DNA from 2 places in the Thioclava sp. L04-15 genome. Region 1 is predicted to be linked to the other one. Evidence: riboswitches for the same ligand, from Rfam matches in the RefSeq annotation. Region 1 holds a riboswitch; the other holds the start of a gene.
What was found. A riboswitch is a leader RNA that binds a small molecule or an ion and turns the genes downstream of it on or off. The one in region 1 is predicted to bind cobalamin.

Region 1 (4,319 bases):
GCGCGCACGGGGGCGGTGCTGGCGATCCACCTTTCGGTCCACGTGCTCGAGAAGGTCATCGCGGATCTTAGCCCGCATTACGGCGCCGATTGCCCTGTCGCCGTCGTCTGGCGCGCAAGCTGGCCCGATGAGCGTGTGGTTCGCGCAACGCTCGGTACGTTGCGCGCCGCCATCGGCGCCGAGATGGAGCGCACCGCGCTGATCCTTGTCGGACGCTCCATCGGGGCCGAGGATTTCGATGAAAGCCGCCTTTACGCGGGCGATTACGACCGCCGTTACCGCCCCGTCGGCACCGATCCGCGCTTTCCCGAAACCGCGCCGGAGCGGGGAGAATGACACCGGGACTGGTGATCTCCGCCCCGGCCTCGGGGACCGGAAAGACGACGCTGACACTGGGGCTTCTTGCGGCGATGCGCGCGCTGCGACTGGATGTCCAGCCCTTCAAATGCGGGCCCGATTACATCGACCCGACCTTTCACCGCGCGGCGGCGGGACGGGCCTCGTTCAATCTCGATGCCTGGGCGATGACGCCCGCGCAGATCGCAGGCCTTGCGGATCGCGCGGCGGATATCGTCGTGGCCGAGGGCTCGATGGGGCTGTTCGACGGGGTGGCCTCGAAGGGCGAGACCGGCACCGGGGCCAGCGCCGATATCGCGGCGCTGATGGGCTGGCCGGTGGTGTTGGTGATCGACGCCTCGGGGCAGGCGCAGACGGCGGCGGCGGTGGCGCAGGGCCTCGCGCGGTTTCGCAAGGGCGTCACGGTCGCGGGGGTCGTGCTCAACAAGGTCGCTTCGCCCCGTCACGAGGCGCTGGTGCGACAGGGTTTCGAGGGGATCGGGGTGCCGGTGCTGGGCGTGCTGCCACGTTCGGCAGGGATCGAATTGCCCTCGCGCCACTTGGGTCTCGTGCAAGCCGAGGAGACGGGGGATCTTGCGCGGCTCCTGAGCGAGGCCGGTCGCATCGTGGCCGAGCACTGTGACCTCGCCGCGATCCTGGCTTGCGCGAAGGCCTCGCCACCCGACGCCTCGCCATGCCGCCCGGTGCCGCCTCCCGGCAGCCGGATCGCGCTTGCTCGCGACGCCGCGTTTTCCTTCGTCTATCCGCACCTGATGGAGGGCTGGCGCGCGGCGGGCGCCACGATCCTTCCCTTCTCGCCGCTGGCCGATGAGGCCCCCGATCCGAGTGCCGATTGCTGCTGGCTGCCCGGAGGCTATCCCGAGCTTCACGCAGGGCGGCTTGCGGGCAATGGAACCTTCCTCGACGGGATCCGCCGCTTCGCGCAGACCCGTCCGGTTCACGGGGAATGCGGCGGTTACATGACGCTTGGGGCGGGGATCGTCGACGCCGAGGGAAAGCGCCACGAGATGCTGGGGCTTCTGGGGCTCGCGACCAGCTTTGCCAAACGCAAGATGCATCTGGGCTATCGCCGCGCCGAGCTGATCGCGCCGCTGCCGGGCCATCGCGCGGCGTCGGCATTGCGTGGCCACGAGTTTCACTATGCCTCGATCCTGTCGCAGCCCGATGCGCCGCTCGCCCGTGTCTTCGATCCCAATGGCGACGCGGTGCCCGAAACCGGATCGCTGTGCGAGATGCCGGGCGGCGGGCGCGTCACCGGCACTTTCTTTCACCTCATTGCGGAGGCCAGCGCATGAGCGGTTTCGTTTCCTTCGTCTCGGCGGGGCCGGGCGATCCCGAGCTTCTGACCCTCAAAGCGGTCGATCGGCTCCAGCGCGCCGATGTGATCCTGTTCGACGATCTCGCCTCGGGCCCGATCCTCGCACATGCGAGCGCTCGGGCCGAGCTGATCGCGGTCGGCAAACGGGCGGGGCGGCCCTCGCCAAAACAGGATCATGTCAGCCGGCTTCTGGTCGATCACGCGCGCGCCGCGCCCCGCATCGTGCGGCTCAAATCGGGCGATAGCGGGATTTTCGGTCGCCTCGAGGAAGAGCTTCGCGCGCTTGATGCGGCGGGGATCGAATACGAGATCATTCCCGGCGTGCCCTCGGCCTGCGCGGCGGCGGCGGCGGCGGGTCTGCCGCTCACGCGGCGGCTGACGGCGCGCAGGGTGCAGTTCGTGACCGGGGCCGATATCACCGGGGATCTGCCCGAGGCGTTGAACTGGTCCGCGCTGGCCGATCCGGGGGCGACGACGGTCGTCTTCATGGGCAAGCGCACCTTCCCGCGCCTCGCCGCGAGCCTGCGCGATCACGGCCTGCCGGGCGAGACGCCCGCGCTTCTGGCCGAGGCCGTGGGGCACCCGCAGCAGCACCTCATCCGCACCACCGTGTCTGAACTGGCGGAGCGATTGGCACAAAGCCGATCCGACCAGCCCGCGCTGATCCTTTACGGCCCGCTTGCCCCTGATGGAGGCGCGAAAAGCGCGCATGAAGAGTGATCGAAACTTGACGCGGCCCGGCGGGTCGCGTTTACCTGAAACCCTGTTTGGTGCCCGCAGATGCGCAAAGCGCAGGGCTCAATCGGGAACGGGGAAGGGTGGACCAAATTGCGGCACCCGAAGCCCCGGCCGCCCCCGCGACTGTATGCGGTGAGCGCGCTCCGACAAGACCACTGGGGATTGCCCCCGGGAAGGTGGAGTGGCGCTTCGACCCGCGAGCCAGGAAACCGGCCAGCAGCCACATCAACCGCCGTCGGGTGTGACGGCAAGGAGAACGCGATATGCATATCGAACCCGGCATCGTCACCGGTGCCAAGATCGTCCTGAGCTATGCCACGGCGGCCACCGCCGGTCTTTATACCCTCAAGATCGCCGCGCAGGCCGTACGCGAACAGGGCCCCGTTTCACTGATCGCCCGCGCCGCCATCGCCACCGGCGCGGTCTTCACCTTCTTCCAGATATTGCCGCATCATGCGGTTGGCGTTTCCGAGGTGCATTTGATCCTCGGTTCGACGCTGTTTCTACTGCTTGGTGCCGCGCCTGCGGCGATCGGGCTGGCGCTGGGGCTTCTCATTCAGGGCCTGTTCTTCGCGCCCTTCGACCTGCCGCAATACGGGATGAACGTGACGACGCTTCTCGTGCCGCTCTTCGGGCTGCAACTTCTTGCCAAGCGTCTGATCGCGCCGGGCACGGCTTACGTCGACCTGAAATACGGTCAGGCTCTGGCGCTTTCGACGGCCTATCAGGGCGGGATCGTGGCATGGGTCGCGTTCTGGGCGCTCTACGGTCAGGGGTTTGCCGAGGTGGGGCAGGTGCTGACCTTCGGGGCGGCCTATATGTCGGTGATCCTTCTCGAGCCGCTTGTCGATCTGGCGGTGCTGGCGCTTGCGAAGCGTGCGTCCGCCCTGCGCGGCAGCGGCTTCGTCACGCCGCGCCTCTACGCCTGAGCGACGTCCGCTGAACGACGACGAAAGGGGGCCGCCAATGGCCCCCTTTCCCCTGGAGAGACGCATGATCGAACTTGCCCTGATCGGTATCGGCACCGGAAACCCTGATCACGTCACCTTGCAGGCGATCGAGGCGATGAACGCTGCGGACCTCATCATGATCCCGGTCAAAGGCCCCGAGAAAACCGAACTGGCCGAACTGCGCCGGACATTGCTCGCGACGCATCTGAAAAATCCCGAAACGCGCGTGGTCGAGTTCGACCTGCCGGTGCGCGACGTGGTTACGACCAGCTATGGCGCGACCGTCGCGGATTGGCATGGCGCGATTGCCGAGGCCTGGGAGACGGTGATCGTCGACACGCTCGACCCCGGAACCCCCGGCAGGGTCGCCCTGCTGGTCTGGGGCGATCCGATGCTCTACGACAGCAGCCTGCGTATCGCCGGGATATTGGGGCGTCGCATTCCGCTGAGACCGCGCGTCATTCCCGGCATCACCGCGATACAGGCGCTTTGCGCAGCCCATGCCATTCCGCTCAACGAGGTGGGTGCGCCGGTCATGATCACGACGGGGCGGCAGCTGCGCGACCACGGTTGGCCGGGTGATGCGGAAACCATCGTCGTGATGCTCGATGGAGAGTGCTCGTTCCGGTCGCTCGATCCCGAGGGATTCCGGATTTGGTGGGGTGGGTGCGTGGCGATGCCGCAAGAGCGCCTTGTCGCCGGAGTTCTGTCCGATGTCGCTGCGGAGATCGTAAAGGTCCGGGAGACCCTGCGGGCGGAAAACGGCTGGGTGATGGATATCTATCTGCTGCGCCGGATCGGTTGAACCTGCGAGACCTCGCCTGTGCGACTGCGAACGGGGGATCGGCTGGCCCGCAAGTTTTCGGGAGGCGGAAGCGCCTTTCATGACCATTCCAGCCACTTTTTCGGCGCCGCGCGACGCCTGACCCGGCACACCCGCTTGACGGGCGCGCGCG
Region 2 (4,319 bases), on a different contig from region 1:
AGATCGGGACGGTCCATCACCAGATCCTCCAGCGGCAGACGCCCGCCCCAGTCCAGCCCCGGCCCGCTCACGACATTGGAAAACCCCGCCATTTCGAGGATTTGACCTTCGAGCGTGCGCGGCCCGTAACCATAGCCCGAGGGCCCGATGATCGCCGCGCGCAACCCCGGCTCGGGTTTCTCGATCGCGGCCAGTCGCGCATCGAAATCGGCCAACATCTTCGCCGCGCGATCGGGATGCCCTAACAATTCGCCCGTCGTCGCGATCCGCGCGCGGATCTCGGGCAACGAGGTGCCGGGCGGGAGCTGCTCGACGGAAATGCCAAGGGTGCGCAGCATTCGGATCGTGTCGGGGTTCGACCAGGTATCGGCCAGCACCAGATCGGGATGGAGGATCGAGATTTCCTCGGCACGCCCGTAGTTTAGAGGATAGTCTTCAGCCTGTTTCCAAGACACAGACATCGTCGGATCGATCGCGAAATGGCTGAGCGAGACGATCTGGTCCGGATCGGCCAGCGCCAGCGCCAGCTGATCCGTGCAAAGGTTCATGGAAACGACGCGCGCGGGTTCCTCAGCCCAAGCGGACGTCGCCGCCCCAAGGGCGGCAAAAAGGGCGGCCAGAGCCGCCCCTTTCAGATCAGAACCGCGCACGCAGCCCCACATAGGCCGCACGGCCCGAAGTGCCGTAGCCCGGCCAGAGCTGGTAATCGGTATCGGTCACGTTCTCGATGCGCAGATACGCCTCCTTGCCCGAACCCAGATCGTAGGTCATCTGGGCGTTCAGCAGACCATAATCGGGTTGGTCCTGTCGATCGGTGACGATGCGCATATCCGCAGCCAGCGTGATCGTATCGGTCACTTTCGCATCGATCCCCGCCGTCAGCGTATTGCGACCGAACGCCGAGTTCCAGGTCGAGCCCGAGGACAAGCCCGAGGGGTTCTTCTTGTCGAGATAGGTATAGCCGAGCGAGTAACCGATGTTGACCGTGATCGGCCCCTTCATTCCCAGCTCGACACCCTGGCGCGTAGCCGTGCCAGAAGTCTGGTAATAGGCCGGGTAGGCATAGTCGATCAGGTCCTTCACATCGATCCGGAACAGCGTCGCCGTCAGCGTGTGAGCCCCGAACTTTTGCTCGATCCCGAAATCTCCGCTGATCGATTTTTCGGGGCGCAGCGTCGCGTCACCGTAGGGACCATAGAGTTCATACCCGGACGGCGCACGATAGCCATTGCCGAGCGAGACCTTCAGCAGCGTGTCAGGCGCCGCCCGCCACGTCACCCCGAGACGCCCCGTCGTCTGATCGCCGAAAGACGAAAGCTGGTCGTGGCGTGCCGAGGCGATCACATTGACGCCCTCGACGGGAGCGAAAGCGTATTCGGCGAAGATGCCGGTGACGCTCGTGAACGCATCACTTCCCCCATAGGTCGAGTTGCTGGTGTAGTTCTCCAGCGTCCGGTCGAACCCGAAACTCGCCTTACCATTGCCGATCTCTGCATGGCCGAGCCATTCGAATTTGCGCCGCTTTCCGACATAATCGTAGTAGGTCGGCCCATAGAGGGCGGTGGACCCCGCCGTATGCCGGTCGAGCCTGAAATAGCTCAGCGCGACTTCCTGCGACACCGGGCCAGTCTCGAACTGCGCGAACAGGCGCGCGCCCCGCGTTTTCGCATCGGTTACTTCATCGGGGGTGCCATCGACCGGGTAGGATGCGTAGGTCACCGGATCAAAGGCGGTTTCGTCGTACTCGCCACGATCATTCTGCGCGAAACCCGCAAAACCGATCAGCAGATTGTCGGAGACACGCTTCTGCGCGCGAAGGCTGACCCGGTCGGCCTTGTAGCCGTCTTTCTCGGTATTCCCATCCTTTTCATCTGCTGCCGAGAAACCGGCGGTGTAGATCTTCGACAGTTGGATCGAGAGTTCATCGTCGCCCTGCTTCCAGCCGAAGTTATAGGCAAAATTCGCAGTCTTGTAGGAACCGAGCTCCAGAGCCACGCTTTGCGACACGCCCTCCTCGGTCGGACGCGGCGTGTCGAGGTTGATAACCCCCGCCACGGCCGAGCCACCGTAAAGCGCGGATTGCGTGCCGCGCATGATCTCAACGCGGTCAAAATTGAAAGTATTCAAACGGCCCAGATCGGTTGCGACCTGCGGCGCGGAAGGGTCGGACACGTCGATCCCGTCGACCAGCACTTTCACGTAGTTCTGCGAAACGCCACGGATCGTGAAGCCGGTCTGCGCGCCCATCGGTCCGCGCGCGAGAATGCCCACGCCCGGGGTCTGCGCGATCAGGTTGGACATGCGGGTCTCACCCGACCGCTCCATGTCCTTTTTCGACAGCACCGTCACCGCCTGCGCGGTCTTGTCCGCCGATCGCGGCTCGAGGGCGCCGTAATAGATCACGATCTCGTCGAGCTGATAGGGTTGGTCGTCTTGCGCCAGCGCCGGTGCGGCAAGCGCGGTGGTGAGCATCAGGCCCATCGTCAAACGGGTGCGGTTCATATCCAAAGCCCTCATGTCGCGCCCCGAAGGCAACGCGAACTTCTTGTAGCAAGTCTTTGGAAAGAGAGCCTTTCCGCCGACGGTGAAGAGTGTCACCACTGACGGAAATCCGCCTTGCCCGAGCGCCCCGCACAGGCAGAAAGGATGAGCGCCTCGGCAGGTCTCCTGGCTCGCGGGTCTCAACTCGGGCTGGCCTTCCCGGGATCTCCCAGTGGCTCAGTCAGCCTTCGCTCACCGCTCACAGTTGCGGGGGCAGCCCCGGAATGGATGCGCGACCTCGCCGCACGGCGCACCGGGTTCCCTTTTCATCCGCCTGAGGCGGAACCGAAGTGGGGCCGATGTGCCGCGCAGGGCCGCATCTGTCAAGAAAAATTCAGCTCTCGTGAGCGAGGCGCGCGCGCTTGTTGAAACGGATCGACGACATCAGCGCCAGCCCGATCAGCCCCGCCCCCACCAGACCGGTGATCAGCTCGGGGACATGCACGAGGGTCTGCGCGAACATCACCACCGAAAGGATCAGGATCGACCAGAAGGCGCCGTGTTCGAGATAGCGGAACTCGCTGAGCGTGTTGCGCTCGACGAGCATCAGCGTCATCGAGCGGACATACATCGCGCCGATCCCCAGACCGATCGCGATCAGGAAGAGGTTCTGGGTCAGCGCAAAGGCCCCGATCACCCCGTCGAAGCTGAACGACGCGTCGAGCACCTCGAGATAGAGGAAGGCCCCGATCCCGGCCTTGGCGGTCTCGTTCGAAAGGCTCGCCCGGTCGAGCACATGGCCCAGCACCTCGACGCCGAGGAAAGTCACCAGGCCCGCGACGGAGGCAAAGAGGAAATCCCCCTCGCGCCCTTCGGGCAGGATCCAGGTGAAGAGCATGATCACCAGCAGCACGAAGCCGATCTCCAGCCCGCGGATCGAGGCGCAGGCGCGCAGGCGGCATTCCAGCGTGCGGATCCAGTCAATCTCCTTGCCCTCGTCGACGAAATAGGTCAGCGCCACCATCATCAGGAACGCCCCGCCGAAACCCGCGATCGACAGATGCGCGCCGTCGATGATGCGCGCATATTCGGCCGGGTGCTGGGCTGCGAGTTGGATTGCCTGCCACGGTCCGATGCCGGCAGCGATCACCACGATCATCAGCGGAAACAGGATACGCATCCCGAAAACCGCGATCAGGATGCCCCAGGTGAGGAATCGGCGCTGCCATTTCGGCGTCATCTGGTGAAGCTTGTTGGCGTTGACGATCGCGTTGTCGAAACTCAGCGAGATCTCCAGCACCGCCAGCACCGCGGCGATCAGCAGAAAGGATGCAGCCCCGGCCAGCGTGCCGCTATGGTGGAGCCCGAGCGCGAAGGCGCCCACGAGCCCCGCGAGCGTGACGGCGAAAGCCCAGGAAAAATAGCGGAAGGCGGTTTGCATGCTGGCTCCGGCTGGCATTGGCAGGTGACATAGGTCGGGGGCCGGGGCTTCGCAAGGGAGCGGCTCGGGGAGAGTTGTCCTCTGTGGCCAAGGGAACGCGTTGGGGGGCGTTTGGCGATGAGGCCGCGCCCGAGCCTCGGGTGGGCGTTTTGACCCGATTGTGGCTGGGCACTTTATCTCGAAAGCCCGCGAATGGGTCGTGCGCGCGATGTCATCGCCAATGCGCCCTCCCGGGGGGAGGGTCGGGCGGCCCGGGCTGATTGCCCGTGCCAGCGATGGCCTTCATCCTAGAGACCCGCCTCGTCGAGCCAGCCGAGGATCCTTGCCCTGTTCACTCCCAGATCGGAGCGCCCGAAAACGAGATGGCCGCGAATCTGCACCGTCTTGCCATCAACCC

Region 2: it holds a riboswitch for cobalamin, as region 1 does, so the genes downstream of both, BMI90_RS17175 (TonB-dependent receptor) here and BMI90_RS10055 (energy-coupling factor ABC transporter permease) in region 1, are expected to answer to the same signal.

The regions. Positions count from the first base shown of each region.
Region 1 is NZ_MPZW01000003.1:350,497-354,815, reverse strand. It holds gene cobM (precorrin-4 C(11)-methyltransferase) at 1-336, shown strand, start outside; gene BMI90_RS10065 (cobyrinate a,c-diamide synthase) at 333-1,652, shown strand; gene cobA (uroporphyrinogen-III C-methyltransferase) at 1,649-2,395, shown strand; cobalamin riboswitch at 2,427-2,646, shown strand; gene BMI90_RS10055 (energy-coupling factor ABC transporter permease) at 2,677-3,342, shown strand; gene cobF (precorrin-6A synthase (deacetylating)) at 3,407-4,168, shown strand.
Region 2 is NZ_MPZW01000011.1:60,119-64,437, reverse strand. It holds gene BMI90_RS17180 (ABC transporter substrate-binding protein) at 1-548, opposite strand, end outside; gene BMI90_RS17175 (TonB-dependent receptor) at 637-2,502, opposite strand; cobalamin riboswitch at 2,640-2,846, opposite strand; gene BMI90_RS17170 (DUF475 domain-containing protein) at 2,876-3,922, opposite strand; gene BMI90_RS17165 (DUF1499 domain-containing protein) at 4,210-4,319, opposite strand, start outside.